Tistrella bauzanensis: one gene and its partner. Each later gene encodes a partner of the first gene's protein in a complex. Links are inferred from orthologs where the notes say so. Each region holds a gene or a part of one and is shown on either strand. Other genes may lie near its edges. The genes, in order: metK and groL.

Region 1 (3,301 bases):
CCTCACCGGGGCGGAAGGCTCGTCGGCTTGGGCGCTGGCGGGATCGCCGGCGGTCCGCAAACGCGGACGACGGTCAATATACGCATATGTAACGGAACCGCAAGGAGTTTGTCCCCGGGGGCGCCCGCGCCCCGCCGTCCATCCGCCGCAACCTCGCCTGCCTGCAATCGGCGCCTCAGCGAACGTGGGGGTGTCACTGCGGCCAGACAAGGCCGCCCAGAGCGATTCCGCGCTGGAAACACGCCGGATCTTCGGAAAAAGCACGCAGCCCCCCAGAAAAATGCTCAGGTCTTCAGAAACCGCATGAACACCGGCACCCGTCCCGCGGCGCGGGCCTTGGCCTCATAGCGGGTCTCGATCTGGCCGTCGGGCCGCCGCTGCCAGTCGCCTGGCCGGCGTGCCGTCCATGTGAAGGCCGGATGGGCGCGAACATGGGCCAGTGTCCAGGCACACAGATCGGTATGATCGGTGGCGGCCGTCAGCTCGCCGCCCGGCTTCAGCACCCGGGCCAGCGCCGCCACCGTCTCGGGCTGGATGAAACGGCGCTTGGCGTGGCGGCGCTTGGGCCAGGGGTCCGAGAACAGCAGATAGACCCGGTCGAGACAGGCATCGGGCAGCACGTCCAGCAGGCGGGCGGCATCATCGCCCAGCACCCGTACATTGCGCAGGCCGCGGACCTCCAGTTCAACCAGAAGCGCCGACATGCCGCCGATATAGGGCTCGCAGCCGATGAAGCCGGTGTCGGGCTCGGCCTCGGCCCTGGCGATCAGATGCTCACCGCCGCCGAAGCCGATTTCCAGCGCCAGCGCCGCCGGCGGATGATCGAACAGCGCATAGGGGTCGATCGGCGACAGCGACCCGCCCTCGCCGCGCGGCGGCAGCGCAATCGCCAGCGCCGGCAGCGTCTGCTCCAGCACCCGGCTGCGATTGGCTTTCAGCGGCCGGCCGATGCGGCGGCCGAAGTGGCGCCGACCAACACTGTCGCCATGGCTGTCGGCGTCATCGGCATCAGAGACGGTCGTGGCGGCGGGCGGGGCGGCGGGCTTATGGCTTGAAACGGTCATCGGCTGTCCGGTGTCCGGGCTGGTCAGAGGGGTGGGCTGTCGACAAAAAAGCGGGCGGCACCCGGATCTCCGGATGCCGCCCCTTGCTGATCGCATGGATCAGGATCAGAGCACAAGCTGCTTGATCGCCTCCACCAGATCGGTCTTCTCCCACGAGAAGCCGCCATCGGCCTCGGGCTCGCGCCCGAAATGGCCATAGGAGGCGGTGCGGGCAAAGATCGGCTTGTTCAGCTGCAGATGCTCGCGGATGCCGCGCGGGGTCAGGTTCATCACCTCGCGCATCGCCGCTTCCAGCCTGGCCTCGTCAACCGTGCCGGTGCCGTGGGTGTCGACATAGACCGACAGCGGATGCGACACGCCGATAGCATAAGAGAGCTGGATGGTGCAGCGATCGGCCAGCCCGGCCGCCACCACGTTCTTCGCCAGATAGCGCGCGGCATAGGCGGCCGACCGGTCGACCTTGGTCGGATCCTTGCCCGAGAAGGCGCCGCCACCATGGGGTGCTGCACCGCCATAGGTGTCGACGATGATCTTGCGCCCGGTCAGGCCGGCATCGCCATCCGGGCCGCCGATCACGAAATTGCCGGTCGGATTGATATAGAGATGGGCGTCGTCGCACATCCAGCCCGCAGGCAGCGAGGCCTCGATGATCGGCCGCACGGCGGCCTTCACCTCGTCCTGGGTGACGCCGGCGATGTGCTGGGTCGACAACACGATCGAGGTGGCGCCCACCGGCTTGCCGCCTTCGTATTGCAGGGTCACCTGGCTCTTGGCGTCGGGGCCAAGCAGCGCCACGTCGCCCGAGCGGCGGGCCGCACGCAGATTGCGCAGGATGGTGTGGGCATAGTGGAGCGGCGCCGGCATCAGCGCGTCGGTTTCCCGGCAGGCATAGCCGAACATGATGCCCTGGTCGCCGGCGCCCTCATCCTTGTTGCCGGCGGCATCGACGCCGACCGCGATATCGGCCGACTGATCGTGCAGAAGCACTTCGATCCTGGCGGTCCGCCAGTGGAAGCCGTCCTGCTCGTAACCGATGTCGCGGATGACGTCGCGCGCCACCTGCTCGATGGTTTCGGGCGAGGTGTCGCCCTTGGAGCGGATCTCACCCGCAATCACCACCCGATTGGTGGTCGCGAGCGTTTCACAGGCGACCCGCGAGAACGGGTCGGCAGACAGAAGATGGTCGAGAACGGCATCCGAAATCCGGTCACAGATCTTGTCTGGATGGCCTTCGGAGACCGACTCGCTGGTGAACAGGTAGTTGCTGCGGGCCATGACGCGTCTTCAACCCCTCAAGAACCGACGACGAACCGTGGCTCCGACCACGGTCCGGGCAACCTCGCGGGCTTTCAGCCCGCCGGTTGCCTACGATGGACTCCGTGCGTCTGGGTTCTCGGCGGGTTGACACGGGAATGCGCCCACCAAGCCCACTTAGCGCACTGTTTAACGTGGCGGCAAGCGGCACAAATCCGACCACGGATGATCTGGCATACCCACGCTCTCACAGGTCACGCTTGCGGGACATGTGATTTTCGCGCATTGGTTTTGCTCAAACCCTCGGATGAAACTTCCACGACGTGCTTCCGGAATCAAGCACGTTTTTCAGGCACCGGTGCCGATCGCGTCGCTCATCGACCGCGCCAGATCAATCACACGGGTGCGGGTGCGTGCATCGGGAATGCGGGCGAAGTCGAAGGCCAGCATCTGGGCGTCCGGGCCTTCCATCACCGCCCAGTCGAAGCCGTCGTCGACGCTGATCAGCCCGCGTCCTCCCGCCACCGCTTCTGCCTGATCATAGAAGAACGATACCGGCACATCCAATGCATGGGCGATCAGGAACAGCCGGCCCGCGCCGATGCGATTGGTGCCGCGTTCATATTTCTGGATCTGCTGGAAGGTCAGTCCCACCCGCTGCCCCAGCTTTTCCTGGCTGAGCCCCAGAAGCTGCCGGCGCAACCGCACGCGTCCACCGACATGAGCGTCAATCGGGTTCAGTCTCGTCACCATCCGCGTCATCCCTCCTCGCACCCCGCAGGCCTCGTTTCCGACCTGTTACCAGCCGGATAGATGACATCACGCCATGGCATGGGTCAACCCCGGCGCGCGCATGGGGCTGCATGAAACGCGTATTCCGGGTTGCATTCCCGGTCACACTCGCCTCCAGTGACAGGTTGAACACGCATCAGTTGCTTATCCCGCAGACTCGACATCGCAAAGTAGTCTACTGACTCTCCGGG
Region 2 (3,229 bases), on another replicon or contig:
GATCACCGGCGCCACTGCCGGCTTCGGTGCCGCCCTCGCCCGCGCCTATGCGGCATCGGGCGATCGCCTCGTCCTGATCGGGCGGCGGACCGAGCGGCTTGAGGCGCTGAAGGCCGAGCTTGGCGGCGAGGTTCACGTCGTCACCCTCGACGTCCGCGACCGTGCGGCGGTGGAAACCGCAATCGCCGCCCTGCCCGCACCGTTCGATGCCGTCGACGTCCTGATCAACAATGCCGGTCTCGCCCGCGGCCTCAACCCGGCCCAGTCGGCGGATCTGGACGACTGGGACACCATGATCGACACCAACATCAAGGGCGTCACCTACATGGCCCGCGCGGTGCTGCTGGGCATGGTGGCGCGCGATCGCGGCCACATCATCAATCTGGGCTCGGTCGCCGGCACCTATCCCTATCCGGGCGGCAATGTCTATGGCGGCACCAAGGCCTTCGTGCATCAGTTCTCGCTTAACCTGCGCGCCGACCTTCTGGGCTCCAACGTCCGCGTCACCTGCATCGAGCCGGGCATGGCGGAAACCGAATTCAGTCTGGTGCGGTTTTCGGGCGACGACAGCCGTGCCTCGAAGGTCTATGAGGGCATGACCCCGATGAGCGCCGACGACATTGCCGGCGTCATCCATTGGGTGACCAAGATGCCGCGGCATGTGAATGTCAACACGCTGGAACTGATGCCGGTGATGCAGGCGTTCAACAATTTCGCGATCAAGCGCGGCTGACGCATCAGGCAACGATCATCTGAAGAGACGTCCGCCCGGCATGTGCCGGGCGGACATTTTTCGTGGGCATGCGGCGGAGCGACGAACCGTTGGCATGGCAGATGGTCGCTCGCACCTGAAAAAGAAAAGGCTGCGGCCCCGTTTCCGGGACCGCAGCCTGATCTTGTATCCTGCCCGGAACCAGAAGGCTCCGGCCAGGGTGGACCGGGTTTGGCTGGATCAGAAATCCATGCCGCCCATGCCACCCATGCCGCCCATGCCACCGGCCGGAGCGGAGTCCTTCTTCTCGGGCTTCTCGGCGATCATCGCCTCGGTGGTGATCAGCAGACCGACAACCGATGCAGCGTCCTGCAGGGCGCTGCGGACAACCTTCACCGGGTCGATGATGCCGGCCTTCACCAGGTCGGTATACTCGCCCTTCTGGGCGTCGAAGCCCCAGTTGGTGTCGGTGCTCTCCAGCAGCTTGCCGGCGATCACCGCGCCATCGACGCCGGCATTGTCGGCGATCTGGCGAACCGGACGGCTCAGCGCACGGCGGACGATGTCGATGCCGGTGGTCTGGTCGGCATTGGCGCCAGCCAGGCCTTCGAGCGCCGAGATGGCATACAGCAGCGCGGTACCGCCGCCGGGAACGATGCCCTCTTCGACCGCGGCGCGGGTTGCATGCAGCGCGTCGTCGACGCGGTCCTTGCGCTCCTTCACCTCGGTCTCGCTGGCGCCACCGACGCGGATCACCGCGACGCCGCCGGCCAGCTTCGCCAGACGCTCCTGGAGCTTCTCACGGTCGTAGTCCGAGGTGGTCTCCTCGATCTGCGCCTTGATCTGCGCCACGCGGCCCTGGATCTCGTCCTTCTCGCCCGCACCGTCGACGATGGTGGTGTCGTCCTTGGTGATGCGGACCATCTTGGCGGTGCCGAGCATGTCGATGGTGACAGTCTCAAGCTTGATGCCCAGATCTTCCGAGATCACCTGGCCGCCGGTCAGGATCGCGATGTCCTGCAGCATGGCCTTGCGGCGATCGCCGAAGCCGGGGGCCTTGACGGCCGCGACGCGCAGGCCGCCGCGCAGCTTGTTGACCACCAAGGTGGCCATGGCCTCGCCTTCGACGTCCTCGGCGATGATCAGCAGCGGGCGGTTCTGCTGAACCACCGACTCAAGCACCGGCAGCATCGGCTGGAGGCTCGACAGCTTCTTCTCGTAGAGAAGGATCAGCGGGCTCTCAAGCTCGGCTTCCATCTTCTCGGCATTGGTGACGAAATACGGCGAGACATAGCCGCGATCGAACTGCATGCCCTCGACCACGTCCAGCTCGGTCAGCAGGCTCTTCGCCTCCTCGACCGTGATGACGCCTTCCTTGCCAACCTTCTGCATGGCCTCGGCGATCATCTCGCCGATCTCACGCTCGCCATTGGCCGAAATCGTGCCGACCTGCGAAATCTCGTCCGAGGTGTTGATCGGGCTCGACCGGGTCTTCAGGGTCTCGACGACCTTGATCACCGCCTGATCGATGCCGCGCTTCAGATCCATCGGGTTCATGCCGGCGGCAACCGACTTGAGGCCCTCGTTGAAGATCGCCTGGGCGAGGACGGTGGCGGTGGTGGTGCCGTCACCGGCATTGTCGGCCGTGCGCGAGGCAACTTCGCGAACGAGCTGGGCGCCCATGTTCTCGAACTTGTCCGACAGCTCGATTTCCTTGGCGACCGAGACGCCGTCCTTGGTGATGCGTGGCGCACCGAAGGACTTCTCGATCACGACGTTGCGGCCCTTGGGGCCCAGCGTCACCTTCACGGCATTGGCAAGGGCGTCGACACCGCGCTGAATCTTGACGCGGGCGTCATTACCAAACTTGATTTCCTTGGCAGCCATGTTCGTTCCTCGAAAGCTCGAATTGTGACAGGGGCGCACCCGTATGGGCGCGGCATCCCTGAAGATCGTCATTGGCCCCGGTCACCCGGGGCCAGAGATGCGGCCGTTGAGAGGGATCAGCCCTCGATCACGCCGAAAATGTCCTGCTCCTTCAGGATCAGAACGTCCTGGCCATCGACCTTCACCTCGGTGCCCGACCACTTGCCGTAAAGCACGCGATCGCCGACCTTCACGTCGAGCGCCACCAGCTTGCCGTCGTCGCCGCGGGTGCCATTGCCCACCGCAACAACTTCGCCCTGCTGCGGCTTCTCCTTGGCGGTGTCGGGGATAATGATGCCGCCGGCCGTCTTCTGCTCCTGCTCGATCGGGCGCACAACGACGCGATCATGCAGCGGACGAATCGCCATGGGTAATCTCTCCAGTCTGAGCGGTTCTCTGAGGATGTGCCGGCCCGCGGGGATGCGGTTATCGCCAGCATCACGCGGGCTGTTTAGCACTCCTCAGGTAAGAGTGCTAGCAATTCGTTCAAGGACGGCCGGCCGAAAAAAATCACCGGCCGGCCGAAAAAAATCATGTGTCGGAATCCGGCGCGGAAAGATGGGGCCAGCGGGCCTGAAAGCGGGAGATGTC

The links.
Region 2: the proteins of metK (region 1) and groL are in contact, whole or in part, in a cryo-EM structure (PDB 8P4O), measured with the Escherichia coli proteins. The link is inferred for Tistrella bauzanensis from one-to-one orthologs.

Annotation. Positions count from the first base shown.
Region 1 is NZ_BMDZ01000012.1:50,480-53,780, reverse strand. Bases 255-3,236 are described here. They hold metK (methionine adenosyltransferase), read right to left. Parts: upstream 2,340-3,236; coding sequence 1,170-2,339; downstream 255-1,169. Other genes in these bases: IEW15_RS07440 (helix-turn-helix domain-containing protein), read right to left, coding at 2,667-3,071; trmB (tRNA (guanosine(46)-N7)-methyltransferase TrmB), read right to left, coding at 285-1,064. UniProt on the Escherichia coli protein: Catalyzes the formation of S-adenosylmethionine (AdoMet) from methionine and ATP.
Region 2 is NZ_BMDZ01000019.1:25,588-28,816, forward strand. The notes cover bases 277-3,186. They hold groL (chaperonin GroEL), read right to left. Parts: upstream 2,600-3,186; coding sequence 953-2,599; downstream 277-952. Other genes in these bases: IEW15_RS09915 (SDR family NAD(P)-dependent oxidoreductase), read left to right, coding at 277-733; groES (co-chaperone GroES), read right to left, coding at 2,716-3,006; hflX (GTPase HflX), read right to left, coding at 3,170-3,186. Also shown: more of IEW15_RS09915, read left to right, coding at 1-276; more of hflX, read right to left, coding at 3,187-3,229.